DNA from 2 places in the Nocardioides sp. F233 genome. Region 2 is predicted to be linked to the other one. Evidence: riboswitches for the same ligand, from Rfam matches in the RefSeq annotation. Region 2 holds a riboswitch; the other holds the start of a gene.
What was found. Region 2 has a riboswitch for cobalamin ahead of ACZYRU_RS00140 (FecCD family ABC transporter permease). Riboswitches for the same ligand answer to the same signal wherever they lie in the genome.

Region 1: linked by a shared signal. The riboswitch ahead of ACZYRU_RS11595 (nitrite reductase) and the one ahead of ACZYRU_RS00140 (FecCD family ABC transporter permease) in region 2 are both predicted to bind cobalamin.

Annotation. Positions count from the first base shown of each region.
Region 1 covers NZ_JBVASH010000003.1:42,047-56,168, forward strand. Annotated here, with positions in the region: gene ACZYRU_RS11555 (cobyrinic acid a,c-diamide synthase CobB) at 1-495, opposite strand, end outside; gene cobO (cob(I)yrinic acid a,c-diamide adenosyltransferase) at 492-1,073, opposite strand; gene bluB (5,6-dimethylbenzimidazole synthase) at 1,066-1,707, opposite strand; gene ACZYRU_RS11570 (VWA domain-containing protein) at 1,704-3,638, opposite strand; gene cobM (precorrin-4 C(11)-methyltransferase) at 3,635-4,393, opposite strand; gene cbiE (precorrin-6y C5,15-methyltransferase (decarboxylating) subunit CbiE) at 4,390-5,574, opposite strand; gene cobJ (precorrin-3B C(17)-methyltransferase) at 5,562-7,124, opposite strand; gene ACZYRU_RS11590 (precorrin-8X methylmutase) at 7,121-7,786, opposite strand; gene ACZYRU_RS11595 (nitrite reductase) at 7,783-8,583, opposite strand; cobalamin riboswitch at 8,683-8,851, opposite strand; gene ACZYRU_RS11600 (Nif3-like dinuclear metal center hexameric protein) at 8,885-10,006, shown strand; gene ACZYRU_RS11605 (zinc ribbon domain-containing protein) at 10,003-10,746, shown strand; gene ACZYRU_RS11610 (bifunctional RNase H/acid phosphatase) at 10,743-11,912, shown strand; gene ACZYRU_RS11615 (hypothetical protein) at 11,952-12,995, opposite strand; gene yaaA (peroxide stress protein YaaA) at 13,129-13,908, opposite strand; gene ACZYRU_RS11625 (RNB domain-containing ribonuclease) at 13,933-14,122, shown strand, end outside.
Region 2 covers NZ_JBVASH010000001.1:23,413-37,534, forward strand. Annotated here, with positions in the region: gene ACZYRU_RS00125 (PepSY-associated TM helix domain-containing protein) at 1-196, opposite strand, end outside; gene ACZYRU_RS00130 (ABC transporter substrate-binding protein) at 342-1,340, opposite strand; gene ACZYRU_RS00135 (ABC transporter ATP-binding protein) at 1,337-2,155, opposite strand; gene ACZYRU_RS00140 (FecCD family ABC transporter permease) at 2,152-3,168, opposite strand; cobalamin riboswitch at 3,259-3,441, opposite strand; gene ACZYRU_RS00145 (IclR family transcriptional regulator) at 3,487-4,236, opposite strand; gene ACZYRU_RS00150 (CoA transferase subunit A) at 4,341-5,045, shown strand; gene ACZYRU_RS00155 (CoA transferase subunit B) at 5,047-5,697, shown strand; gene ACZYRU_RS00160 (enoyl-CoA hydratase-related protein) at 5,694-6,440, shown strand; gene ACZYRU_RS00165 (helix-turn-helix domain-containing protein) at 6,406-7,386, opposite strand; gene ACZYRU_RS00170 (cysteine hydrolase family protein) at 7,494-8,084, shown strand; gene ACZYRU_RS00175 (RNA polymerase sigma-70 factor) at 8,086-8,973, opposite strand; gene ACZYRU_RS00180 (carboxymuconolactone decarboxylase family protein) at 8,970-9,563, opposite strand; gene ACZYRU_RS00185 (M43 family zinc metalloprotease) at 9,607-10,545, opposite strand; gene ACZYRU_RS00190 (DUF305 domain-containing protein) at 10,601-11,236, opposite strand; gene ACZYRU_RS00195 (DUF6153 family protein) at 11,289-11,648, opposite strand; gene ACZYRU_RS00200 (helix-hairpin-helix domain-containing protein) at 11,638-12,429, opposite strand; gene ACZYRU_RS00205 (GGDEF domain-containing protein) at 12,449-12,970, opposite strand; gene ACZYRU_RS00210 (ArsR/SmtB family transcription factor) at 13,159-13,509, shown strand; gene ACZYRU_RS00215 (cation diffusion facilitator family transporter) at 13,512-14,122, shown strand, end outside.

The DNA.
Region 1 (14,122 bases), on a different contig from region 2:
GCGGACCTCGTCGGCGTGCCTCGATGACCCGGCCTGGTTGAGGATCACGCCCGCCACCGACACCGTCGGGTCCCAGGTCGCCATGCCGTGCACGACTGCGCCGATCGAGCGCGAGGAGCGGGAGATGTCGACGACGAGGACGACCGGTGTCCGGGTCAGCGCGGCGACGTGGGCGGTGGAGGAGAAGCCGTTGCCGCCGATCCGGCCGTCGTACAGGCCCATCACGCCCTCGACGACGGCGACGTCGGCACCGCGGGCGCCGTGCAGCAGCAGCGGAGCGACGAGTTCCTCGCCGACCAGGTGCGGGTCGAGGTTGCGGCCGGGGCGCCCGCAGGCGAGCGCGTGGTAGCCGGGGTCGATGTAGTCGGGGCCGACCTTGTGCCCGCTGACCTCGTGTCCCGCGGCCGCCAGCGCGGCCATCAGGCCGGTGGCGACGGTCGTCTTGCCCTGCCCGGTGGCCGGGGCGGCGACGACGATCCGCGGGAGCGGGGTCACCACTCGATGCCCTTCTGGCCCTTCTGGCCGGCGTCCATCGGGTGCTTGACCTTGGTCATCTCGGTGACCAGGTCGGCGATCTCGACCAGCTTCGGGTCTGCGCGGCGCCCGGTGATCACGACGTGCTGGTGGCCCGGACGGTTCGCGAGCGTCTCCACGACGTCGTCGATGTCCACCCAGCCCCAGTTGATCGGGTAGGTGAACTCGTCGAGCAGGTACAGGTCGTGCTGCTCGGCCGCGATCCGTCGCTTGATCTCCGCCCAGCCCTCGGCGGCGTCGGCGGCGTGGTCCTCCTCGGAGCCGGCCTTGCGCGACCACGACCAGCCCGAGCCCATCTTGTGCCACTCGATGCCGAGCTTCTCGAAGGCCGTCTGCTCGCCGAGGCGCCACTTCGCGGACTTCACGAACTGGAACACCCCGATGTCCCAGCCCTGGTTCCAGCCGCGCAGCGCGAGCCCGAAGGCCGCGGTCGACTTCCCCTTGCCGTCGCCGGTGTGCACCATCACGAGCGGCCGGTTGCGGCGCTGGCGGGTGGTGAGCCCGTCGTCCGGTACGACGAGCGGCTGGCCTTCAGGCACGGTTCCTCCAGGTGTCTTCGTGGATGGCGTCGGCGAGCGGGCGGCGCGAGCGCCAGCCGTGCCGCTCGAGGTCGGGCACGGTCTCCAGGTGGCTGACCGTCCCGAGGCAGAGCCAGGCGACCGGACGCACGTCGGCCGGGATCCCCAGCAGGTCCTGGAGGAAGTCCTCGCGGTAGAAGGACACCCAGCCCAGGCCGAGTCCCTCCGCGGTCGCGGCGAGCCAGAGGTTCTGGATCGCCAGCACGGTGGAGTAGAGGCCGGCGTCGGCGATCGCGTGCCGGCCGAGCACGTGCGTGCCGCCGCGGGCCTGGCTGTGGGTGACCACGACGCCCAGCGACGACTCGCAGATCCCCTCGACCTTGATCCTGTCGAAGGTCGTGCGCCGCTCGGGCGGCAGCGAGGCCGCGAAGGTGTCGCGCTCGGTGGCGACGTGGTCGCGGAAGGTACGCCGCAGCGCGGGATCGCGCACGAGCACGAAGTCCCACGGCTGCGTCATGCCCACGCTCGGAGCGCGGTGCGCTGCCTCGAGGACCCGGTGCAGGACGTCGTCGGGCACGGGGGAGCCGGTGAACTCGGCTCGGACGTCGCGGCGGCGCTCGATGACGTCGTACAGGTCCGTGGTCGTGGCGGTCATGCCGCTCTCCGGGTGACGTCGACCAGGGCCTCGGCGCTGACCTCACCGATCGGGACGTGCTCCGCGCCGAGGTGCTCGGCCAGCGTGGCGGCCAGGCCCATCCGCATCGGGCCGGACTCGCAGTCGACGACCACGCTGGCGATCCCGGCCTCGGCCAGCAGGCCCGCGGCCATCCGCGACCGGACCACCGCGTCGGCGCCCGCGGTCGCACGGCCGTCGGTCACGACGACGAGCAGGGCCCGGCGCTGCGGATCGCGGGTGCGCTCGACGGCGAGCAGGTGCGCTGCCTCGAGGAGCCCCTCGGCGAGCGGCGTACGGCCTCCGGACGGCAGGTCCTCGAGTCGCTGCGCCGCCGCGTCGACCGAGTGCGTCGGCGGCAGCGCCACCTCGGCCTCGGCGCCGCGGAAGGTGACCAGGCCGACCTTGTCGCGGCGCTGGTAGGCGTCGAGGAGCAGGCTCAGCACGGCGGTCTTCACCTGCTCCATGCGGCGCCGCGCGGCCATCGACCCCGAGGCGTCGACGCAGAAGAGCACGAGGTTCGACTCCCGCCCCTCGCGTACGGCGACCCGCAGGTCGGTCGGCTCCAGCAGCAGCCGGCCCTCGGTCCGCCCGCGCGCGACCTGGTGCCGCACCGCCGCCCGGATGGTCTCGGTCAGGTGGATCGCCCCACCGCTCCCGGTCGGGGTGGTGGCGCCGATCCGGCGGCCGTTGCTGGTACGGGCACGACTGCGGCGGCCGGCGGTCCCGGCACCGACGCCGCGGACGGTCAGCAGCCGGGTGCGGTACGCCGACCCGCTCGCCGCGACGTTGCTCGGCGCGCTGCCCGTTCCCTCGCCGCCGGTCGGTGGGGCGCTGTCGGGTGCGGGCGCGTCGACCGGGTCGCCGTCGCTGTCGTCGGCGGCGCCGTCACCGTCGGGCGCGGGACCCGGGGGCTCGGGCTCGTCGTCGGGACCGTCCGGGCCCTCCGGCTCGGGCGGCAGGTCCTCGTCGCCGAGCACCTGGTCGAGCAGGTCCTCGTCCATCCCGGGCGCGTCGAACGGCTTGCGGCGCCGCCGGTGCGGCAGGGCGAGCCGGGCCGCGACCCGGATGTCGTCGAGCGTCACCTGCGACCGGCCGGACCAGGCCGCGTGGGCGACCGCCGTACGGGCAGTGACGATGTCCGCGCGCAGACCGTCGACGTCGAAGGCCGCGCAGACCTCGGCGATCTTGAGCAGCCCGGCATCGGTCAGCCGGATCTCGCCGACCAGCGCCCGCGCCGACGCGATCCGCGACTGCAGTGCGGCCTCCGCGGCGGCGTAGCGGGCGGCGAACCCGGCCGGGTCGGCGTCGTACGCCATCCGGCGGCGGACCACCTCCGCCCGTAGCGCCGGGTCCCGCGGTGCGGCGACCTCGACCGTCAGGCCGAACCGGTCGAGCAGCTGCGGGCGCAGCTCGCCCTCCTCGGGGTTCATCGTGCCGACCAGCACGAACCGCGCCTCGTGCGTCATCGAGACCCCGTCGCGCTCGACGGTCGCGCGACCCATCGCCGCTGCGTCGAGGAGCAGGTCGACGAGGTGGTCGTGGAGCAGGTTGACCTCGTCGACGTACAGGATCCCGCGGTGCGCCTTGGCCAGCAGGCCGGGCTCGTACTCGGCCCTGCCCTCCGCCAGCGCGCTCTCGAGGTTGATCGACCCGGTCACCCGGTCCTCGGTCGCGCCGATCGGCAGCTCCACCAGCGGGACCGGCCGGTCCTCGACAGGTGGGAGCACGGCGGCCAGCGCGCGCACGATCGTCGACTTGGCGGTGCCCTTCTCGCCGCGCACGAGCACGCCGCCGACCTCGGGGGCGATGGTCGTGAGGATCAGGGCGAGGGCCATCGGGTCCGGTCCGTCGGGACCGTCGGCCCCGACCACGGCACTGAACGGGAAGTGGTGGACCTTGGGGGAGCTCATCTCAGGCGCTCCTTCCGGGCGACGCGTTCGGGGGAGTAGAGGTACGACTCGGCGTCGGACGCGGACGCGAGCGCCGGACCGACCAGGATCACGGCGGCCTGCCGCAGGCCGGCGTCCTCGACCAGCTCGGCGACGGTGCCGACGGTTCCGCGCAGCACCTGCTCCTCGGGCTGCGAGGCGCGCGAGACGACCGCGACCGGGCAGTCCACGCCGTAGTGCGGTGCCAGCTCGGCCATCAACGTGCGCGTGCGGGTGATCGCGAGGTGCAGCACGAGCGTCGCGCCCGTCGCTGCGTACGCCGCCAGCGACTCGCGCTCCGGCATCGCGGTCGAGCGCGCCTGTGTCCGGGTCAGCACCACCGACTGCGCAACCAGGGGCACCGTCAGCTCGCGACCGACGATCGCGGCCGCGGCGGCGTACGCCGGCACGCCGGGCGTCACGTCCCACGGCACCCCGGCCGCGTCGAGACGTCGGGTCTGCTCGTGCAGCGCCGAGTAGAGCGAGGGGTCGCCCGACGTCAGCCGTACGACGTCGCGCCCGGCGACGTGTGCCTCCACCATCACGGCGGTGATCCGGTCGAGGTCCAGGTCCTGGGTGTCGACCCGGTCCGCGCGCTCGCGGCAGTGGGAGAGGACCTCGGCATCGATGTAGGTTCCCGGGTAGAGCACGACGTCCGCCGTGCTGAGCAAGGTCGCTGCACGGAGGGTGATCAGGTCGGCCGCGCCGGGGCCGGCGCCGACGAAGTGCACGGTCATCGCGTTGCTCCCTTGGTCCAGGCCCACTGCACGACGGCCCTGGCCGGCGTCCAGCCGGTGAACCGCCCGCCCAGCGGGGTGACGTGCTCGACGGCGAGCCGGGTCAGCTCGCCGCCGTAGGTGTGGAAGGCGTCGACGAGCAGCCGCTCGGTCTCCAGGGTCACGCCGTGCGCGACGAGCCGCCCGCCGGGCGCGAGGGCGTCGCGGCACAGCTCGAGCAGGCCGTCCGCGGTCGCGCCGCCGCCGACGAAGACCGCGTCGGGCGTGGGCAGCCCGGCGAGGGCGTCGGGGGCGCGTCCGGTGACGACCTCGAGGCGGGGTACGCCGAGCCGGCTCGCGTTGCGGCCGATCCGGGCCGCGCGCTCCTCGTCGGCCTCGACCGCGGTGGCCGTGGTGAGCGAGTGCGCGCGCAGCCACTCGATCGCGACCGAGCCGGCGCCGGCACCGACGTCCCAGAGCCGGTCGCCGGGCCGCGGGGCGAGCCGGGCGAGGGCGCTGGCGCGGACATCGCGCTTGGTGAGCTGGCCGTCGTGCTCGAACGCGTCGTCGGGGAGCCCGGTCGCCCAGGACGCCGGGCCGGCGCCGGCGACCTCGAGGGCGAGGACGTGCAGCCGCGGGACCGGGCAGGGGTACACGGCGTGGGTCTCCGTGCCGCCCAGGTCGCCGAGGACGTGGATCGTGGTGGTGCCGAAGCCGGCGTCCGCCAGCAGCGCAGCGACTGCGGCGGGCGTGGTCTCGTCGGAGGACAGCACGAGCAGCCGGCGCCCGGGGGCGAGCTCGCGACGCAGCGCGTCGACGTCGCGGCCGACCAGCGTCACGACCGCGGACTCCTCGGCGGACCAGCCCATCCGCGCCCGGGCGAGCGAGACCGAGGACACGGCGGGGACGACGTCGACCGCGTCGGGGCCGAGCAGCCGGATGAGCGTCGTACCGATGCCGGAGACCAGCGGGTCGCCGGACGCCAGCGCCACGATCCTGCGTCCCTCGTGCTCCTCCAGGACGCCGGGCAGTGCCGACAGCGGGCGCGGCCAGGGGCGGCGTACCTGACCGGGGACGGCGGGGACCAGGTCGAGGTGGCGCTCGCCGCCGAGCAGCACCTCGGCGTTGCCGACCAGGGTGCGGGCGGTCGGCGGGAGGTGGCCGTCGGCGCCGATGCCGACGACGGTGATCACTCGACCCACCGGGGAGTCCAGACCGTGCCGTTGGGCTCCACGCGGGTGGCGGACGCGCCGATGATCAGCAGGCACTTCATGTCGATGCTGTCGGTGTCGAGCAGGCCGAGCGTGGTGACGGTCAGCGACTCCTCGGCGCGCCCGACGTCGCGGCCGACGACCACGACGGTGTCGGGGGAGCGGTGCTCCAGCAGGATCTTCTGCATCTCCACGACCTGGTCGCGCCGCGACCGGGACGCCGGGTTGTAGACGCCCAGCACCAGGTCGGCCTCGGCGATGGCGCGCAGCCGTCGCTCGACGACCGGCCACGGCTTGAGCCGGTCGGACAGGCTCATGACCGCGAAGTCGGCGCCGATCGGCGCGCCCGCGCGGGCGGCGACCGCCTGGACGGCGCTGACGCCCGGCAGCACCCGGACCGGGACGGTCGCGTGCTCGGGGTGCTCCGGGTCGGCAGCGGCCTCGAAGACCGCGGCCGCCATGCCGAACACGCCCGCGTCACCGCCGGAGACGACGGCGACCCGCTCGCCCCGCAGGGCCAGGTCGAGTGCGAACCGGGCCCGGTCGACCTCGACCGTGTTGCCCGACGCGTGCCGCTGGAGGCCGGGGCGCTGCGGCACCCGGTTGACGTACGGCGCGTAGCCGACCACGTGCTCCACCCCGGCCAGCACCGCGCTCGCCTCCGGCGTGAGCCAGCCGTCCGGGCCGGGGCCGAGACCGACGACGAGGAGCTCCGCGGTTTGCGGTTTGGTCCCAAACCGCATGTTTTCGGGCTCGGAACGTGCGGTTTGGGACCAAACCGCACGCCCCCGCATCCGCTCAGCGGAAGCCGGCCGAGCCGAGTCGCCGGGGACCACGATGAGCGAGAAGTACGGCACCGAGTCGGCGTCGACCTCGGCGACGGGCAGCCAGCGCTCCTCGGGCTGGGAGGCGCGCTCGACGTACAACGCGCCCTCGAGTCGTCCCGCGGCGGCCAGGGCGGACCGGACGGCAGGGAAGGTCCGGCCGAGCTTCATGATCACCGCGCCGTCGGTGTCGGCGAGGCGGCGGGCGAGCTCGGGCTCGGGCAGGGTGCCGGGCAGCACGGTGAGCACGTCGGTCTGCCGGACCAGCGGGGCCGGGACCGTCGCGGTGGCGGCGGCGAAGGCCGGGATGCCGGGGACGACCTCGACGGGGAACCGGTCGCGGAACCGGTCGACGAGGTACATCGACGAGCCGTAGAACAGCGGGTCACCCTCGGCGAGCAGGACGACGTCGCGGCCGGCGTCGAGGTGGACGGCGAGCCGGGCCTCGCACTCGTCGTAGAAGGCGGCCAGCGCGCCGACGTACCCGCCCGGGTGGTCGGTGGTCCCGGTGGTGACCGGGTAGCGCAGCTCCTCCTCGATCGCGTCGGCCGGGATCAGGTCGGCGGCGATGCGGCGGGCGTGCGACTCCTTGCGGACGCCGGCGTGGAAGGCGACGACGGGGGCCGCGCCGATCAGCCGCTCGGCCTTGCGGGTGATCAGCTCGGGGTCGCCGGGGCCGATGCCGACGACGGAGAAGCTGCCGGTGGTCGTGGTCACTCCGCCTCCTGGGCCAGTGCGTTGACGGCGGACGACGCCATCGCCGAGCCGCCGCGGCGGCCGCGGACGGTGACGAAAGGGATGTCGATGCCGTGCTCGTCGGCGAAGGCTGCGAGCGCGTCCTTGGACTCGGCGGCACCGATGAAGCCCACCGGGCAGCCGACGATCGCGGCCGGCCGCGGGCCACCGGCGAGGATCAGCTCGAGCAGGTGGAAGAGCGCGGTCGGGGCGTTGCCGATGGCGACCACTGCGCCGTCGAGCAGCGGCTCCCAGAGCGAGACCGCGGCCGCCGTACGCGTCGTCGACCACTCCTTCGCCAGGGCCGGGACCCGCTCGTCGGTGAGGAAGCAGTGCACCGGGTTGTCGGCGGGCAGCCGGCCGGCGGTGATGCCCATCGCGACCATCCGGGCATCGCACAGGATCGGCGCGCCCGCGTCGAGCGCCGCACGGGCCGCCGGGACCAGCCGCGGGTGGATGACCAGGTCCCGCACGAGGTCGGTCTGCCCGCTGCCGTGGATCATCCGTACGGCGACCTTCTCGGCCTCGGCCGGGACCCGGGACAGGTCCGACTCGCGGCGGATGGTCGCGAAGGAGTCGACGTAGATCGCCGGTCCGTCGGCGATGTAGTCGTACCGGCGCGGGGGAGCGGTGAGCTCGGTCATGCGTCCTCCTCGGGGACGAGCACGCCCTGCCAGGGCGTCACGATCACGGTTGGTGCGGTCCAGGCCGCGATGGTGGTCAGGTCCAGCCCGTCGTCGGGTACGGCGACGTGCTGGCCGCCTGCGACCGGGCCGAGGGGGAGCGGCCCGGTCGCGACGGTGGCGCCGGGGGCCGCGGCCCGGGCAGCGGCGAGGGGAAGGCCGAGCTCGGGCACGTGCCAGGGCGCGTCCGGCCCGGTCCCGCGGGCAGCCAGGAACGCCCGGGCCAGCGCGGCCAGCGCGGCGGCCGCACCGGTCAGGGCGACCACCTCGCCCCACTGCCCGCCGACGCGGAGCTGGGCGGCGGTGTCGTCGAGAGCGACCAGGCCGAGGTCGAGGTGCTTGTCGGCGAGGTCGCCACGGCCGTCGTCGAGCGTGAACAGGAACCGGCCGGGCAGAGCGGCGAGCTCGGCGTCGGCCAGCAGCAGCGCGTCGAGGGCGGCGAGCACCGGGCGAAGGTCGGCCCGGCCGCCGGCGAGGCCGGTCTGGGGCGAGACCAGCACGTTGCGGACCCGGTCGTGGGTGCGCGAGGGCAGCAGCCCGGTGGCCTCCAGCGCCGCCAGCGCGGCGTCCTCGAGGAGGCCGTCAGGAGACAGGGGCATGGCCCGGACCTGCAGGTTGGCCCGCCCGGTGACCCGGACCCGGCCGTCGCCGTACGCCTCCGCGACCTCGGCCAGCGCCCGCAGGGCAGCGATCGGCACTCGTCCGCCGGGCACCCGGATCCGCACCAGGCCGCCGTCGTCGGCAGGCCAGGGGTGCACGACACCGGGGCACCGATCGGGTCGGCTCCGCGCAGTCTGCGCCATGGTGGTCCTTCGAGGCCGGGGCTCCTCGCGATCGCCCCTCATCGACCTCGCGACGGGTGGCCGCAAGGGCCAGCAGGTCTTCGGACTCGGGATCTCCCGGCTCGGAGCGTCTTCCCAGACCCCTGGAGGTCCAGTGACATCGTGCTCCGGCCGTCACCCACACCGCTGCGCGTCAGTCCCGGACTCGCACCGGGTTCCCTTCGCTGGCCCCCGCACCATAGCAAGCCCGGGCCTCGGGACCACTAGCCTGACCGCCATGCCTTCCCTCAAGGACGTCGTCGACCTGGTCCACGGCTGGTACCCGCCTGCGACCGCCGACAGCTGGGACGCCGTCGGCCTCGTGTACGGCGACCCCGAGCAGCCCGTGAAGAGGATCCTGCTGGCCGTCGACCCCACCCCGGAGGTCGCCGCGGAGGCGGCCGAGTGGAAGGCCGACCTGCTGCTCGTCCACCACCCGCTCTTCCTCAAGGGCGTCCACGGCGTCGCGGCGACCACGCCGAAGGGCCGGACCCTGCACACGCTGGCGAAGGCCGACTGCGCACTGCTCACCGCCCACACCAACGCCGACCAGGCCGTCGGCGGCGTGTCCGAGGCGTTCGCGGTCGCGCTCGGGCTCAAGGACCTGCTCCCGATCATCCCGGCGCCGAGCGAGCCGCTCGACAAGCTCACCGTCTGCGTCCCGGCCGACGCCGCCGCACCCGTCCGGGCCGCCGTCGCCGAGGCCGGCGCCGGCCAGATCGGCGACTACGACTTCGCCTCGTTCACCAGTGCGCCGGGCGAGGGCCGGTTCCGCCCGCTGGACGGCGCGACGCCGATGATCGGCACCGTCGGCGAACTGGAGACCGTCGAGGAGGTCAGGATCGAGGTCGTCCTGCCGCGGGCGCGCCGCGCCGCCGTCGTCCGCGCGATGCTGACGGCGCATCCCTACGAGGAGCCGGCGTACGACGTCGTCGAGGTCGCCGACCCGCAGCTGGTGGACGTCGGGACCGGCCGGATCGGCAGCGTCGAGCCGACCACGCTGGCCGGCTTCGCCGAGGTGGTGGCCGCGGCGCTGCCGCCGACCGAGCACGGCGTGCGGGTGGCCGGCGACCCCCAGCGCCCGGTCAGGCGGGTCGCGGTCTGCGGGGGCGCGGGAGACTTCCTGCTCGACCGGCTCGCGACCTCCGACGCCGACGTCTACGTGACCAGCGACCTGCGCCACCACCCGGCCGCGGAGTTCCTCGAGAAGGGCGGTCCAGCACTGGTCGACGTGGCCCACTGGGCCGCCGAGTGGACCTGGCTCCCGGTGGTCGACCAGCTGCTCCGCGAGGCGCTCGGCGACGCGGTCGAGACCCGGGTGAGTGCGATCTCCACCGATCCTTGGACAATGCACCTGTGAACGCCGATCCCGCCGCCCAGCTCCGCCTGCTCGACCTGCAGGCCCTCGACTCCCAGGTCGACCAGCTGCGCCACCAGCGCAACAACCCGGCCGAGGCCGCGGAGATCAAGGACCTGCTCGGAAAGCGGGTCGACGTCGACGGCCGGCTGCGCGACCAGCGCATCGTCGTCGACGACCTCGCGGTCGCGCAGGCGAAGGCCGACGCCGACGTGGAGCAGGTCAAGGCCCGTCGTACTCGCGACCGCGACCGGATGGACTCCGGCGCCATCGCCGACCCCAAGGCGCTCGAGCGGATGCAGCACGAGCTCGAGTCGCTGGAGCGCCGGATCTCGACGCTCGAGGACGAGGAGCTCGAGGTGATGGAGCAGCTCGAGGAGGCGCAGTCCGCCCTCGCCGAGCTCACCTCCGCCATCGAGGACCTCGACGGCAGGCTCGGCACCCTGACCACCGCGCGCGACGAGAAGGTCGCCGGGCTCGACGCCGAGATCGCCTCGGTCGCCGGCGGCCGTGACGCCATCGTCGCCACGATCCCCGAGGACCTGCTCGCGCTCTACGAGAAGCTGCGCGCCAGCAAGGGCGGTGTCGGCGTCGGCGCGCTGCGCGCCCGCCAGTGCAGCGGCTGCCAGCTCACCCTCGACGCCGGCGAGATCGCCGAGATCCGCGCCTCGCCCGCCGAGACCGTGCTGCGCCACGAGGAGTGCCAGCGAATCCTGGTCCGCACCTCCGAGAGCGGCCTGTGACCTCTCGGGTCGTCGAGAGGGTCGTCGTCGAGGCCGACGGCGGCTCGCGCGGCAACCCCGGGCCGGCGGCGTACGGCGCCGTGCTGCGCGACGCGGCCACCGGCGCCGTGATCGCCGAGGACGCCCGCACCATCGGGCGGGCCACCAACAACGTCGCGGAGTACTCCGGCCTGGTCGCCGGGCTCGCGCTCGCCGTCGCGCACGCACCCGGTGCCGTCGTCGAGGTGCGGATGGACTCCAAGCTCGTCGTCGAGCAGATGTCGGGGCGGTGGAAGATCAAGCACCCCGACATGGCGGTGCTCGCGGCCGAGGCGCGTGACCTCGCGCCCGCCGGTACGACGTACACCTGGGTGCCGCGCGCCCAGAACTCCCACGCCGACCGGCTCGCCAACGAGGCGCTCGACGGCAAGCGCTCGGGCGTCAGCGTCCCCGGTGACGGCGTGGCCGACGAGCCGGAGTCCGCGATCGAGGAGGCCGAGTCGCCGTCCTTCGGTCCCGGCCGGGCGACCACGATCGTGCTGGTGCGTCACGGCGTCACCCCGCACACCACCGGGCGTCGCTTCTCGGGTGGGCTCGGCGGCGACAACCCGCCGCTCTCGGAGGAGGGCCGCGCCCAGGCCGCCGAGGTCGCCGCGTGGCTCACCGAGCTCAAGGACAGCGTCGACGTCGTGGTGGCCTCGCCGGTGCGTCGTACCCGGGAGACCGCCGACATCGTCGCCGCCGCCCTCGGCCTCGCGGTCGAGGAGGAGCCGGCATTCGCCGAGATGGAGTTCGGCGAGTGGGACGGGCTCAGCTTCACCGAGGTCGCCGAGCGGGACCGGGAGCGCCTCGACGCCTGGTTCGCCGACATGTCCTCTCCGCCGCCTGGTGGTGAGTCGTTCGTGACCGTCCAGGAGCGTGTCCTGGCCGGACTGGCCCGCCTGCTCGAGACCCACGCCGGCCGGACCGTCGTCCTGGTCAGCCACGTCACGCCGATCAAGACCCTCGTCGCGCACGCCCTCGACGCCCCGCTGGAGACGCTGTTCCGGATGGAGCTCGCGCCCGCCGCCGTGTCGGTCCTGGCGTTCTACGCCGACCCGCGCACCGGCGAGCAGAAGGGCTCGATGCGGTTCTTCAACGCGCTCGCGCCCGGTCGTCGTACGTTGCGCGACACCGGCCGCTGGTAGGACGCCTTCTCCCGTCGTACCGGACGAAATGGTCGCGAATCATGCGATATCACGACCGTTTTGTCCGGTACGACGACCGAGCCAGCGTTCACGGTCGGCCGGGCCGAGGGCACGTCGACGTGCCACGGTCGAGGTGTCCACCCACCACCAGGGCTGCTCGACGGTCCACGCCCGGGACGGGGTACGGCGACCGGCCCGGTCGTAGGCACCGTCGAGCCGCTGGAGGAACCGCCGTTCCTCGCCGCGCCCCGCCATCATGGTCACGACCTCGATGCCGAGACGACGGCTGAGCTCGTCACGGTCCAGGTCCCTGCTGCGCCGGGGGCCGGTGTCGTGCACGTGTCCGTCGTACTCACCGGCGACGCCGGCCTCGAGGTCGAGCAGGTCGGGCGTGAACAGGTGGTTGCCGACCAGGTCGAAGACCGGTCGGTTGCACAGCAGCGGACGGCCACGCTGCCGCTGCCAGAACCGTCGCATCACGACCTCCATCGGTGACCAGGCGTTCTCGTCGGCGACGTCCAACGCGGCCTCGAGCTGCACCTTGCCGGGCCTGCTCACCAGGCTGGCGGCATAGGTCCGGAGCTCGGCGATGCTGACGAGGTCGTCGTACGCAGCCATCTCGATGGCGCGGAGGGCGTCGATCTCGCCATCGGCCACCCGCGCCTCGTAGCTGACCGAGCGCACCGGGATCGTGATCGGCAGGCCGTCGACCACGGTCACGTCGCGCTCGTACAGCCAGTCCTCGGAGACCACGATGCCGTCTCGTCGGCGCAGGGCGTGACGGTCTCCGACGGCAACCGGCACCGGCAACCGGGTGCCGTCGGCGGCGAGTCCGTCGAACCAGCGCGCGCCGAGCCAGTGCAGCGCAGCCCACCCGGTGGCCGCGCCTCCCTCCGGCAGGCCGGCGACGGCGTCGACGATCCGCTGCGCGGTGGTGTCAGCGGTGCCGACAGGCCGGTACAGCGCAGGCGCCACCCTGGTCCAGGACGGGCCGCGAGCCTGGCCACGGGTGGGGCCGGTCCGCCCACTCGGGTCTGTTCGCGACGGCAGGACCAGGCCGGGGCGGCTCAGGTGCAGATCCATGGCTCAGAGGATCCGCCGAACCTCCGACGGGTGGGATCGCTCATCCACAGGGGTCCCGTCGTACCGGACGAAATGGTCGTGGATCAGGCGATTTCACGACCATTTCGTCCGGTACGACGGGAAACCCGGCCCCTCAGAGCTCGCTGACGACCACGTCGAGCTGGGTGCCCGTCTTGCCGGGAGCGCCCACCTCGACGGTCCAGCCCAGGTCCCGCAGCGCGTCGGCGAAGGCGGCCGGGCTGCGCGGGTCGGCGCCGTCCTCGAGCAGCGCCCGGACGATCCGGCCCTTGGTGGCCTTGTTGAAGTGGCTGACCACCTTGCGGGTGCCGTTGTGCTCGTGGAGCACGCGCACGGTCGCCACGCGCTTGGCGAGGTCGGGGCCGGGCTTCCAGAAGTTCGCGTACATCCCCGAGCGCAGGTCCACCAGCAGCCCGCGGCCCAGCGCCTCGGTCATCACCGCCGGCAGCGCCTCGCGCCACACCGCGGCCACCGGACCGAGGCCGGGCAGGGACGCGTCGCCGGAGAGCCGGTACGACGGGATCCGGTCCCCGAGCCGCACCATGCCGAACAGGCTCGACGCGACCGCCAGCCGCGAGGTCGCCCGCCGCTTCGCTCCGGCGGAGAGCGACGCGACGTCGAGGGCGTCGTACAGGACACCGGTGTAGATCCGGTCCGCCCGTGCCGTGGGCGCGTCCGGCAGTCCCGCGTTGCGCTCGACGAGGTCGGCCTGGCCTGCCGACAGGCCGAGCACCTCGGCCGCCTTGGCCGGATCCTCGCGGCACAGCGTGACCAGGGCGTCGAGCACCCCGCGGCGCGCGTCGGTCAGCGCGGGGGAGGACAGCGAGGGGAGGTCGAGCGGCTGGCCCCGCCGGGGGACCGCCTTGCCCTCGCTCGGCGGCAACAGGATCAGCACGGGCGCAACGATAAGGTCACCGACATGCCGAGCAATCTCGTGGTCCGGGTCAGGGCGAGCTCCCCCGAGATCCAGGCGGGTCTGGCCGCGATCGCGAAGGAGCTCGACCTCCCCGGCGAGTTCCCCGCCGAGGTGACCGCGGCCGCCGAGCTGGCCGCGGCCGACGTCGTGCTGCCCGAGCTGGACCGCACGGAGCTGCCGTTCATCACCATCG
Region 2 (14,122 bases):
CGGCGTTGCGTGCCCGGAAGCTCTCCGCGCCGTACAGCAGCGGGACGCCGGCGGCCATCAGCACGACCAGGAAGGCGGAGACCACCAGCGACGTCCAGCGGTGCACCGCGGCGAGCCTGATCCGGAGCCCCTGCTTGCGCGGCTTCGGCCGCGCCTGCTCGGCTGCCACCGTCGGCTGCTCGGTGTCCTGTGCCATCGTGACCCCCTTCGACGCCTCGGCCGGCGTCTTCCTCGTCGGCAAAGTTAGGCGTGACGGGGCCTCCGGGTCTGTGGCCGGGACACGGATCCCGTCTGGGATTGCAGACGTTGTGGACGCGACCCTCGGGCGGAGCGGGGCGCGCTCAGCGGCCGGGGACCAGGCCCCAGCCCTCCAGCGCGGACCGCACCTGCTCCGCTGCATCGACGTTCAGCGGCCCGCTGGTCCACAACGCGTAGGGCAGGTTGATGAAGCGGCCCTCCTTCACGGCGGGCAGGTCCCTCGTGGCGGGGTTGGCCCTCAGCACCGCGACCTTCTGCTCGAAGGTCTGGCCGGGGTAGTCGACGAAGGCGAACGCATCCGGTTGCGAGGTCGCGAGCTTCTCCCAGGAGACCTCGGTCCACGTGTCCCGCACCTGCGCCATCGCGTTCACGCCGCCACCCGACTCGATGATCGCCTGCGGCGCGCCGAAGGCGCCGGAGGTGTAGACCGCCTTCTCGCCGCTGTCGAAGACGAAGACCACGGGCGGTTCCTCCGCCTGCGGGGCGGCGGAGAGGGCCGCGAGGCGCTGGTCGACGTCGGCCACCACCTGCGCGGCGCGGTCCTCGTGGCCGGTGATCGCGCCGAGGTTCGAGAGGTCGTCACGCAGCGCGGTCCACGGGTCGACGATGCCGCGGGCGCTGGTTCCGGCCTGGCGGCAGGACTCGGTGAGCACGTACGCCGCGATGTCGCGCTCGGCGAGGCTGTCGGGGGTGAGCTGCTTCGTCTCGTCGTACCCGTAGCTCCAGCCGGCGACCATCACGTCGGGGCGGGCGGCGACCACGGTCTCCAGGCTCGGGTAGTCGTCGGACACCTGGTTCAGTCCCGCCACCGCGTCGCCGTAGTGCTCGGTCAGCACCTCCTCGTCGCGCCCGATGCTCGACACCGCCGCGACCTGGTCCTCGGCACCGAGCGCCAGGACCATCGAGATCAGGTTCGAGTCGTTGACGAACAGCCGCCGGGCCGGGGTGGGGAAGTCGACCTGCTGGCCGCAGTTCGTGATCGGGGCCGAGGCACGCTTCGGCGCCTCCTCGGCCCCGGCCGAGCAGCCGGTGAGGACGAGGACGGCTGCGGCGGCGAGGACGCCGTACGAGCGCAGGTTCACGGGTGGGTCTCGCTTTCGTCGTGGCTGAACAGCAGGTGCGTCCGGCCGGTGAGGGGGTGGGTGACCCGGGTCGCCAGGACGCCGAAGGCGTCGTGGAGCACGGTCGGGGTGAGGACGTCGTCGGGCTCGCCGGTGGCGACCAGCCGCCCGTCGTGGAGCACCGCGATCCGGTCGCAGAAGGTGGCGGCGAGGTCGAGGTCGTGCAGGGCGAGCACGACCGTCCGGCCCAGGCCGCGGATCAGCCGCATCAGGGCCAGCCGGTGGCCGATGTCGAGGTGGTTCGTCGGCTCGTCGAGGAGCAGCAGCGGCGCCTCCTGCGCCAGGCCCCGCGCGAGCACGGCCCGACGCCGCTCGCCACCGGAGAGCCGGTCCAGCGGCTGGGCGGCGGCGTACTCGAGGTCGACGAGCCGCAGGGCGTTGCGTACGGCGGCCCGGTCGTCCGCGCAGAGCCCACCCCAGGCGCCGCGGTGGGGCACCCGGCCGAGCGCGACCAGCTCGGCGACCAGCAGGTCGGACGGTGCCGCCTCCTCCTGGGCCACGTACCCGATCCGGCGCGCCCGCTCCTGGGGTCGCAGGCGCGCCAGCGACCGGTCACCGACCCGCACCTCACCGGCAGCCGGGGACCGGACGCCGGCCAGGGTCCGCAGCAGTGTGGACTTGCCGGTCCCGTTGGCCCCGATCAGCCCGAGCACCTCGCCCGGCACCACGGCGAGGTCGACGTCGCGCAGCACGGTCCGCCGCCCGATCGCGCAGGTCAGGCCGTGGGCGCTCAACGCCGGGACGGAGGTGCGGGTGGTGGAGTCGAGGAGGCTCACTCGTCGCCCCCGAACCGGTAGCGGCGCCGTCCGAGCAGCACCAGGAAGACGGGGGCGCCGATCAGGCCGGTGACCACGCTGAGCGGGATCTCGGTCGGCCGCACCGCCACCCGGGCGGCGATGTCGACCCAGACCAGGAAGACGGCACCGGCCAGTGCGCTGACGGGGAGCGCGACCCGGTGCCGCGGCCCGACCGTCATCCGGGCCAGGTGAGGCACGACCAGGCCGACGAAGCCGATCCCGCCGGCGACCGCGACGAGGACGCCGACCAGCACGGCGAGCAGCGCGAACAGGCCGATCCGCAGGCGGGCGACCGGTACGCCGAGTGCCGCGGCGGTGTCCGGCCCGACCGCGAGGGCGTCCAGCCAGCCGCTGGCCGCGAGGAGCAGCACGAAGCTCACGACCACCGCGATCGCCGGCAGCCACAGCTGCTGCCACGTCGCGCCCGACACCGAGCCCAGCAGCCAGAACAGCACGGACTGGGCGGCCTGCGGCTCGGCGCTGCGGAACACCAGGAAGCTGGCCATCGAGGAGAACGCCGCGGACAGGACGGTGCCGGTCAGCACCAGGCGGAGCGGGGTCAGGCCGCCCTGCAGCATCGCGATGCCGAAGACCAGGACCGACGCGAGCAGCGCGCCGACCAGGGCGCCGAGGGACAGCGCCCACAGCCCCGCACCGGCGAGCACGCCGGTCGTGATCACCGCGGTGGCGCCCACGCTGGCTCCCGCGGACACCCCGAGCAGGTACGGGTCCGCCAGGGGGTTGCGCACCAGGGTCTGGATGCCGGTGCCCGCAAGAGCCAGTCCGGCGCCGACGACCAGAGCGAGCAGGGTCCGGGGCAGCCGGATGTCCCAGACGATGGCGTCGTACGCCGGGTCGACCGGGGCTGCCGAGAACCGCGCCGCGAGCGTGTCGACGACCACCCCGACGGGCAGCGGCTCGGCGCCGAAGGCGGTCGAGAGGACCACGGTGACGACCGCGGCCGTCACCAGGACGGCGATGCAGGCCGCCACGGGGAGGCGGCGTGCGTCGGGTCGACGCTCCACCGCATCGAGGTTGTGCATCGAAGACCTGTCGGGCCGGGAGCTCAAGTCGCGAAGCTCGGTGGACACATCGAGCCAGCAGGTCTTCGGACTCGGGGTCAATCGGACGAGGCGCCTTCCCAGGCCAGCGTGCGGCCCAGTGGCTTCGTGCCTCGCCCGTCGCCCTCACCGCTGCGCGACAGTTCCGGATTCTCACCGGATTCCCTCACCCCGGGGGGTGTGACTGGCTCGAAGCGGAATCTACGCACCCCGGTCAAGGGCCGACAAGGCCGGGGGGTGTCGGACGGGTCACGCCAGCCGCGAGAGCCGGTGCGCCTCCTCGAGCAACAGCTTGCCGAGCACCGGCTGCCGGTCGCGCCGGAACCGCTGCTCGACACCGGTCAGCGTCAGCGCCCACTCCGGGCGCCCGGCCTTGTCGAACACCGCGGCGGCCATGCCCCACGAGCCCTCGACGACCTGGCCGGGGTTGACGGACCAGCCGGTACGACGGGTCGCGGCCAGCCGCTTGCCGATCGCCGCCGCCGAGTGCTGCTCGCCCCACTCGGCGGTGAGGTCGACCCGGGCGAGGAAGGCGTCGATCTCCCGGTCGGGCAGGTGGGCGAGGATCGCGATGCCGGCCGAGACGACGCCGAGGGGGAAGCGGGCGCTCTCGTAGAGGACGTAGGAACGGATCGGGAAGTCGCCGTCCTCGCGCAACAGCACGACGGTCTCGTCGCCGCGGCGCACGGAGAAGAAGGCGCTCTCGCCGGTCTCCTTCGCCAACCGGAGGACGCTCGTCCGGGCCTCGTTGGTGAGGTCGTAGCGGGTGGCGGCGGCCATGCCGAGCACGTAGGTCTCCGGGCCGAGGAACCAGCGCCCGGTCTGCGGGTCGCGGTCGGCCAGGCCCTCGGCGGCGAGCGACTCGAGCAACCGGTGGGTGGTCGCGCGGGGTTGGTCGGTGGCGGCGGCGAGCGCGGTGGTCGTCGTACCGGACTCGGCAGTGGAGAGGGTGCGGAGCAGGGCGGCGACCTTCTCGACCACACCGGGCGCACGTTCCACGGCACGATCCTACGCGTCCACTCAGTGGACGCCAGCGGCCGGCGGCATCCGCGCACCGGTCACTTCGTTGACGCGACCGGCGCCGGTCGGCGGTGATGGCAGGCATGAGGAAGCTGGTGGACGACGCCCGCACGGCGGTGGCCGAGCGGGTCCGGGACGGCATGACGATCGCGGTGGGTGGCTTCGGCCTGTGCGGCATCCCGCGCGACCTGATCGAGGCGGTGCGCGACAGCGGCGTGCGCGACCTGACCATCGTGTCCAACAACATGGGCGTCGACGGCAAGGGTCTCGGCGTGCTGCTGGAGAACAACCAGGTCGCGAAGGTGATCGCGTCGTACGTCGGGGAGAACAAGCTGTTCGCGCAGCAGTACCTCGACGGCGCGCTCGAGGTCGAGTTCTGCCCGCAGGGCACGCTCGCCGAGCGGTTGCGCGCCGGCGGCTCCGGCATCGCCGGGTTCTACACGCGCACCGGCGTCGGCACCGAGGTCGCGGAGGGCAAGCCGCACGAGGTGTTCGACGGCGAGACCTTCGTGCTCGAGCGCGGCATCGTCGCCGACCTGGCCCTGGTCCACGCCCACACCGCGGACGCCGAGGGCAACCTGCGCTACCGGATGACCGCCCGCAACTTCAACCCGCTGGTCGCGATGAGCGGCCGGGTCTGCATCGCCGAGGCCGAGCACGTCCTCGACGGCTTCCTCGACCCGGACGAGGTGATCACGCCGGGCATCTTCGTCAACGTGACCGTGCAGGCGAGCGACCGGCCCAAGGACATCGAGCAGCGCGTCGTGCGCCAGAAGATCGGAGCCTGACATGGCCTGGAGTCGCGACGAGATGGCGAGCATCGCCGCCCGCGAGCTGAACGACGGCGACTACGTCAACCTCGGCATCGGCATCCCCACCCTGGTGGCCGACCACCTGCCGCCGGGCGTCAACGTGCTGCTGCAGAGCGAGAACGGCCTGCTCGGCATGGGCCCGTTCCCCTACGAGGGCGAGGAGGACGCCGACCTGATCAACGCAGGCAAGCAGACGGTCACGACCGCGCCGGGTGCGTCCTTCTTCGACTCCGCGACCAGCTTCGCGATGATCCGCGGCGGGCACGTCGACATCGCGATCCTCGGTGCGCTGCAGGTCGCCGGCAACGGCGACCTCGCCAACTGGACCGTCCCCGGCAAGCTGGTCAAGGGCATGGGCGGCGCGATGGACCTGGTCGCCGGCACCCGCCGCGTCGTCGTGATCACCGACCACGTCGCCAAGGACGGCACCCCGAAGATCGTCGAGTCCTGCACGCTCCCGCTCACCGGCGCGGGCGTGGTCGACCGGATCATCACCGACCTCGCCGTGCTCGACGTGACGCCCGAGGGCCTCGTGCTCGTGGACGTCGCGCCCGGCATGGACATCGGGAAGGTCCGCGAGCTGACCGGCGCGCCGGTCCTCGACCCGGTTCCCGACCCCGCGTCGTGACCGCGGTCGTCCACTACGCGCGGGTCGAGACCGAGGGTTGGCCGCACGCGGTCGTCACCCTCGACTCGGACCGCAACCGCAACGCGCTGTCCGCCCAGCTCCTCGAGGAGCTGCGGACTGCGCTGCACCGGGCGGCCGAGGACGACGTCCTGGCGGTGGTGCTGCGGGCCGAGGGTCGCGCGTTCTGCGCCGGCGCCGACCTGGCCGAGGCTCACCGGGAGGGGATGGAGGTGTCCGCGCAGCGCCTCGCCGGCCTGCTGCGCGCGATCCTGGCCCACCCCCTCCCGGTGCTCGCCCGGATCCACGGCCCGGTCCGGGCCGGCGGCCTCGGCATCGTCGCGGCCTGCGACCTCGCGGTGGCCAGCGACGACGTCAGCTACGCCTTCACCGAGGCCCGCCTCGGCCTCACGCCCGCGGTCATCTCGCTCAGCGTGCTGCCGCGGATGAACGCCCGGGTCGCCGGCACCACCTTCCTCACGGCCGAGACCTTCGACGCCCGCACCGCGCTCGACAGCGGGCTGATCACCCATGCGGTGGCACCGGACCGGCTCGACGCCACGGTCGACGACCTCGTCGCCGGGCTGACGGCGTGCGAGCGGCAGGGGCTGGAGGCGACGAAGCGGCTGCTGAACGCCGACGCGCTGATGTACCTCGACGACCGGCTCGAGGACATGGTCGCGCTCTCGGCCGAGCTGTTCGCCTCGGATGTCAGCCGACGGCACCTCGCCGCATTCCTGAGGTGAGCGCGAAGTCCGAGCGGTAGCGGGTCGGCGTCACGCCGAGCGCGGCGGTGAAGTGGGTCCGCAGCCGGGCCGCCGTACCGAATCCGACGCGGCGGGCGACCTCGTCGACCCCCAGACCGGTCGTCTCCAGCAGGTCCCGGGCGCGGGCGACCCGCTGGGCGACCAGCCACGGGTGCACGCTCGATCCGGTGCGTGCCCGGAACGCACGGGTGAAGGCGCTGCGGCTCATGCACGCCCGGCCGGCGAGCGCGTCGATGCCGAGCGGGGTGTCGAGGGCGCCGGCCGCCCACGCCATGGCGCGGGCGACGGCGTCGTCGGAGGCCTCGGGCACGGGCGTCTCGATGTACTGCGCCTGGCCGCCGGCGCGGTGCGGAGCGGCGACGATCCGGCGCGCGACCCTGGTGGCGGTCGACTGCCCGGCGCGCTGGGCCAGGACGTACAGGCAGGTGTCGACGCCCGCCGTCGCACCGGCGCCGGTGATGACCGAGCCCTCGTCGACGTACAGCGTCTCGGGGCGCAGCTCGACGGCGGGGAACCGGCGGCGGAAGGTGTCGGCCCACTGCCAGTGGGTGGTCGCGGCGCGGCCGTCGAGCAGGCCGGCGTCGGCGAGCACGAACACGCCGAGGCAGAGCCCGACGACCTGCGCGCCACGGTCGTGGGCCGCGCGCAGCGCCTCGAGGATCGGCTCGGGTGCGGGCTGCTCGGGGTCGTCCCACCACGGCATCACGACGATGTCCGCGCGTTCCAACGCGTCGAGACCGTGCTCGACGGTGATCGCGTAGCCGCCCGAGGTCCGCAACGGACCCGGGTGCACCGCAGCCAGCTCGATCGGCCACGGCGCCATCTCGCCGACCGGCTGCTCGGCGCCCCACACCAGGGACGGCACCGACAGGTGGAACGGGCTGATCCCGTCCACCGCGATCACGGCCACCCGTGGCTGCGTCACGACGTACCTCCGGCCGATGTCGATGTCAGGCGACCCGATTCGACCTGTTGGGACGGATTCGGGTCAGCCACCATGGAAGCACCGACACCCGTGGAAAGGAAACCCCCATGACCTCGACCCCGCTCCGCACCCTCGGCGGCGCCGACGACGCGCCCGCCACCCTCGCCGACGCGACGGTGGTCCTCATCGACTACCAGAACACCTACACGACCGGCGCGATGGAGCTGGAGGGCTGGGATGCCGCGCTCGACCGGGCCGCCGACCTGCTCGGCAAGGCCCGCGCCGCCGGCGCGACCGTCGTCCACGTCCAGCACGACGACGGCCCCGGCAACCTGTACGACACCTCCGCCGAGATCGGCGCGATCCACGACAAGGTGCGCCCGGTCGAGGGCGAGGCCGTGGTCACCAAGGGCGCCCCCAACTCCTTCCACGGCACCGAGCTGGCCGAGCTCCTCGAGGCGGCCGGCAACCAGCAGGTCGTCCTCGCCGGCTTCATGACCCACATGTGCGTCACGTTCACCTCCGAGGGCGCGCTCCTGCGCGGGTACGACGTCACCGTGGTCGCCGACGCCTGCGCCACCCGCTCGCTGCCGAGCGCCGCCGGCGACGTCCCCGCCGCCCAGCTGCACGCCGCGGCGCTGGCCACCATCGGCGACGTCTACGGCACGGTCGTGGGCTCGGTCGCCGACCTCGGCTGACCTACTCGCCGGCCTCGCGGCTCAGCACGAACTCCTCGGTGAGGGAGGTCAGCTTGGCCGGGTTGCGGACCACGAGGATCTTCGAGATCCGGCCGTCCTCGACCTCCAGGCTGATCGCGGTGACCTCGCCGCGGGCGTCGATCCGGGCGCCGAGCGAGCCGTTGATCCACACCGGCTCGATGACGCCGTCGGGTGCGAAGGTCGCGAAGTTCGCCAGCAGCCGGGCGACCGGCTCGGAGCCGTGCAGCGGCTTGCGGATCGCCTGGGCGACGCCGCCGTGGTCGGCCAGCAGCACGACGTCGGGAGCCAGCGAGTCGAGCAGCGTCTGGAGGTCGCCGCCCTGCACCGCGGCGAGGAAGCTCTCGACGACGGCCTGCTGCTCGCTCCGGTCGACGTCGACCCGCGGCCGCCGGGCGGCCACGTGGTTGCGGGCCCGGGTGGCGATCTGCCGGACCGCGGCCGAGGTCTTGCCGACGGCGGTCGCGATCTCGTCGTACGGCAGGTCGAACACCTCGCGCAGCACGAACACCGCCCGCTCGGTCGGCCCCAGCGTCTCGAGGACGGTGAGCATCGCCATCGACACGCTGTCGGCGAGCTCGACGTCCTCGGCGACGTCGGGCGTGGTGAGCAGCGGCTCGGGGAGCCACTCGCCGACGTAGTCCTCGCGTCGCCGGCTCAGGGTGCGCAGCCGGTTGAGGGCCTGGCGGGTGACGATCCGGACCAGGTACGCACGCGGCTCCTGCACCTGCGCCTGGTCCACCTCGGCCCACCGCAGCCAGGTCTCCTGCACGACGTCCTCGGCATCGGCCGCGGAGCCGAGCATCTCGTAGGCGACCGTGAAGAGCAGGTTGCGGTGGGCGACGAAGGGATCGGAGTCCCGAGAGGTCATGCGGGCGAGCCTACGGTGGGTCGCTCGGCGAGCGGCTTCATGCCGCAGGCCGCGGCGAAGCCCTCGGACTCGATGCCGAGCGCGGTGTTGGACCGGGTGGTCAGGTTCGCGAACCCGATCACGCTGGTGAGCTCGATCAGGCCGGCCGGGCCGAGCGCGGCGAGCAGCGGCTCGACCATCTCGTCGGTGACCGTCGGCGGCGTCTGGCTGGCCGCCTCGGCGTACTCCATCACCTGGCGCTCCAGGGTCGAGAAGACAGTCGCGGCCCGCCAGTTCGGGACCTCGCGCGCCTTGTCGACGTCGAGCCCCTTGTCGCGGGCCATGAAGTAGTTGAAGTCGAGGCACCACGAGCAGCCGACGAGCGAGGCGACGGCCATGTGGGCGTAGGTCTTGAGGGTCTCGTCGCACTCGTCCCACTTCTGCAGCTTCTGGCCGTAGGACATGCTCGCCTTGAGTGCGGGCTGGTGGTGCCACAGCACGCCGATCGACTCCGGCATCGAGCCGAACATCTTCGTGGCGAACTTCCTCACCAGTGCTCCGTAGAGGCCGGTGACGGGGGCGGCGGGGACGCGGGTTCCTGAAGTGGTCATGCCATCAAGACACCGGCCGACCGCCAGGTGTGACAGGCGATTGCTACGGCTTCGCGCGGAAGGCCACCCAGGCGTCGCTCATCCGCTGGGCCTGGCCTGAAGTGAACATGTTCATGCAGGAGTCCTGCGTGTAGTCCATGAAGTTGTGGATCGGGTCGGGGCCGGGGGCCGAGCAGGAGTCCGCGCCCTCGGGGCAGTCGAACTGAGCGGCCGCCTCGCGCGGGGTGTCCGCCACGCCGTCACCGGACGCCGAGCAGCCGCCCTGGAAGGTGTGCTCGAGCATCAGCCAGTGGCCGACCTCGTGGGTGAGGGTGTCGCCGAGCGAGTACTTGCCGGCGGTGCCGCCCGGCATCGACTCGTCGAGCATGACGACGCCGTCGATGTAGTCGCGGCCGTTGTTGTAGCCCTTGGGGAAGTACGCCCAGCCGAGCAGCCCGTCGCCGATGTCAGCGGTGTAGACGTTGAGCACCGTCGAGTCGCCGGTGTGCAGCGCCTGCTTCATGTCGCGCTCGGTCTTGCCCGGCGTCACGGTGTACCAGGCCGGGTTGTCGACGAACTGGATCGAGTCGAGGGCGAACCGGAACGGGGTGTCGGCGGCGTCCGGCGCCGTCTGCCCGGAGTACGACGCGTTGAGCACGTCCATCTGCGCGTGCACCATGTCGGCGAGCCGCTCCCTGTCGGCCTGGCTGGCGCCATCCGTGATCACGTGGAAGACGGTCCGGACGGTGACCGTGCCGTTGCCGAGGTACGGCGAGTCCTTGATGACGCCGTACTTGTTGGCCTCGTTCTTCGGGTACAGCGCCGGCTCGGTGGCGTGCGAGCCCGCGGCGACGCGGGCCGCGGAGCCGTCGTGGCAGTCGGCGACCGCAGGCGACGCAGTGCCGGCCGTCGCCACGATGGGCACGGCGGACGCGAGCGGGACGGCGAGCATCAGGGAGCCGGCAGCGACCCCGAGCATCCGGTGCGGGGTGGTGTGGCGCATGGCCAGACCCTAGGACCGGGCGCGGGGTGCTGTCAGCCCCATGATGCCGTGCCGATCAGCCCTTCGCGAGCAGGTCCTCCATGGTCGCGATCTCGGCCGCCTGGCTCTCGGCGATGGACGTCGCCAGGCCGATCGCGTCAGGGAACTTCCCGTCCGTCTGCTCGGCCTTCGCCATCGTGATCGCGCCCTCGTGGTGCTCGATCATCATCGTCATCCAGAGCCTCGGGAACTCCGCGTCGGAGGCGTCCTCGAGGTCCTTCACCTGCTCGCCGGACATCATTCCGGGCATGTCGTGCCCGGGCGCCTCGCCGCCCATGTCGTCCATGTCGTGGCCGGCGTTGGCGTGGTCCATCGAGGTGGCCGGGATGTCCTTTCCCCAGTCGGTCAGCCAGGTGGTCATCGTCTCGACCTCCGGCGTCTGGGCAGCCTGGACCTGGTCGACGAGCGCCCGGACCTCCTCGGGCAACGGGCGGTCCTGGGCGAGCAGCGCCATCTGCAGCGCCTGCGCGTGGTGCGGGATCATCGCGGTCGCGAAGTCCACGTCGGCGCCGTTGAAGACGTCGCCGTTGCGGGCGGTCTCGACCGCCGCGGGCCGGTCGTCCTTGCCGTCGTCGCCGCACGCGGCGAGGCTCAGGGCAAGGGTGATCGCGCCGGTCGCGGAGGCCAACCGGCGGAGGGTGGTGCGGTGCATCTCGTTCTCCTGGTCTGTTCGGTGTGCGTTGCGTGGTGGGAGCGGGGGCTCCTCAGCAGCGCTGCACCGACAGCCGGTGGAGATCGGGTGGGTCGCGGAACCGCGCCGCCCGGGCGACCAGGACCCGCCAGCGGGCGGGCCTGTCTCGCGCGGCGACGAGCGGACGTCGTACGGCGAGCAGGTCGACGACCAGCCCCGCCGCCATGACCAGCAGCGCCAGGCACAGCCCGGCCATGTCGTGACCGGTCGAGCCGCCGTGGTCGGGCGGTGCTGTGTCGTGGTGGGCGACGGCTGCGGCCGGCAGCGGCGCGGAGGCCGCGCCGTGGTCGGCGAGGCCGTGCATGGCGAACAGCCCCGCCAGCGCCGCGATCGTGACGAGCAGGCGGCGCAGGAGGTCGGGCTCAGGTCGCATAGCCGAGGCCGAGCTCGCCCATCGCCGCCTCGAGCCGGTCGAGCGCGATCGGCCCGACCCCGTGCAGTGCCGCGAGGTCGGCCCGGGTCCAGCCGCTGACCGCCTCGAGGGTGTGCACGTCGACCGCCCGCAGCGCGCGGGTCGCCGGGGCGCCGATGGTGCGGGGCAGCGGGGTGCCGGTACGACGAGGCGCGCGCTCGCGAGGCCCGTCCTCGTGGTCCAGGACCGCCTCGCCACGGGGTGAGAGCCGGTACCCGATCGCCAGCGACTCGGTCAGCCCGCGCTCCTTGAGCTTGCGGACGTCCTTCTTAAAGTCGGGGGTCTCGCGGCCCAGCTCGGCAGCGAGGTCGGGTGCCCGGACCTCCGGGTTGCGGTCGATGATCCGCAGCGTGGTGCGGGTCCACGGCCCGATCGCCGAGGCCGCATCCAGCCGGTCGAGGCCCGCGAGGATGGGGGCGATCTCGCCCGCCTCCGGGACGGTGGCGCGCAGGGTCTCGCGGGGGTCGGTGCCGCCGTACCGCAGGCCGACGCGGAACACGGGCCGGTCCGCTCGCGCGGCGAGGGCGTCCTTGAGCGCGGCCAGCGACGCGGCTCCCGCGCGGCGGGCGTCGTCGGCCCGCAGCCGTGAGAGCGCGACTTCCTCGACGCTGGTCACCTCGACCACCCCGACCGCGGTCCGCAGCTGGGTGCCGACCTTGACCCGCGGCCGGTCCCAGCGCCGGAACGCCAGGTCGACGGTCCCGGCGCGCACGCCCTCGAGCTCGGCCGGTCGCATCATCACGACGACGGAGCCTAGCCCTCTAGTCGTGAGGGTCGTCGGCCGTGCGAAGCTCGAAGAGCTGCCCACCCGGGCGTCGTGCGGCAGCGAGCGCCTGGTCCGCCCGGCGCAGCACGGAACGGGGATCGTCGGTGCCCGGCCGAGCCGTGGTGCCGCCGAGACTGGCCGTGACGAAGTACGGCCGCACGCCGAGGATGACGGGCGGGCTCAGCTCGACGACGATGCGGTGGGCGAGGGCCTCGAGTCCGTCCTGGCCGACGTCGCCCGGGAACACGAGCGCAAAGATCTCCGGGCCGTAGCGGCCGACCGAGTCGATCCCGCGGACGGCCGCACTGAGCCGTTCGGCGACCTCCTTGATCACCGCGCGGGCATCGGAGTCGGCGACGGGTCCGTCGGTGCCCTCGATCGAGGTGAGCGCGACGAGGACCACGGCAACGTCGTGTCGGGTGCGCTCGGCACTCCGCAGCGCCATGCCCAGGCGATCCACGACCAGGCTGCGGGTCGGCAGTCCGGTCTCGGCGTCGTACAGGCTGGCGTCGGCCATGGTCCCCACGATGTCCCCCACTCATGGCGGACGTCCCACACGCCGCCCTGGCTCCCACGATACGGGGCGGAGGGCGCCCCGGCCGGGCAAACGCGACGATGCCGCACGCAGCGACGTCTGCACCCGTCCGACGGCGCCCCGACCCTCTCCGCTTGACCACGTTCGCCATTCGGTGATTACATCGCCACATGGCGATGAATCAGCTGGACGGCACGCTGCCCGAGGCGCCCACCGAGGTCGACGCCCTGGCCGACGTGGCGGGCCTGCTCCACGCGCTCAGCGACCCCAACCGGCTGGCGATCCTCGAGCACCTCACCCTCGGCGAGCACCGGGTCGTCGACCTCACCGCCCACCTCGGGCTGGCCCAGTCGACGGTCTCCAAGCACCTCGCCTGCCTGCGCGACTGCGGCCTGGTCGTCTCGCGTCCGAGCGGTCGGGCCTCGTTGATCTCGCTCGCCCAGCCCGAGCTGACCCGCGAGGTGGTCCGCGCAGCCGAGCGGTTGGTCGCGGTCACCGGCGGCCCCTGCGGGAGGGACTGACCATGGGCGTCGGGCACGGGCACGGTCACGGCGGCGACAGCGGGCACGCCGGCGGCCGCCACCGCTGGCGGCTGGGCGTCTCGTTCGGCCTGATCGCGGCGTTCTTCGTCGTCGAGCTGGTCGTCGGCCTGGTCAGCGGCTCGCTCGCGCTGATCTCCGACGCGGGCCACATGGCTGCCGACGTCGTCACGCTCGGGGCGGCGCTGGTCGCGACCAAGATCGCGACCCGCGCGGACAGCACCGGGCGTCGTACCTATGGGTCGTACCGGGCCGAGGTCTTCGCCTCGGGCCTCGCGGTGCTGATGATGCTCGGGGTCGCGGTCTACGTCGTGGTCGAGGCGATCGGACGCATCGGCGCGGATCCCGACGTCGCGACCGGACCGATGCTGGTCGTCGGCTTCCTCGGCCTGGTCGTCAACCTGATCGCGATGGCGCTGCTGCGCGGGGGCTCGCAGGAGTCGCTCAACGTGAAGGGCGCCTACGTCGAGGTCGTCGCCGACACCGCCGGCAGCGTCGGCGTCATGGTCGCCGGCGGCCTGATCCTCGCCACCGACAACACGGTCTGGGACACCGTCGTCGCCTTCCTCATCGGCGCCTTCGTCGCGGTCCGCGC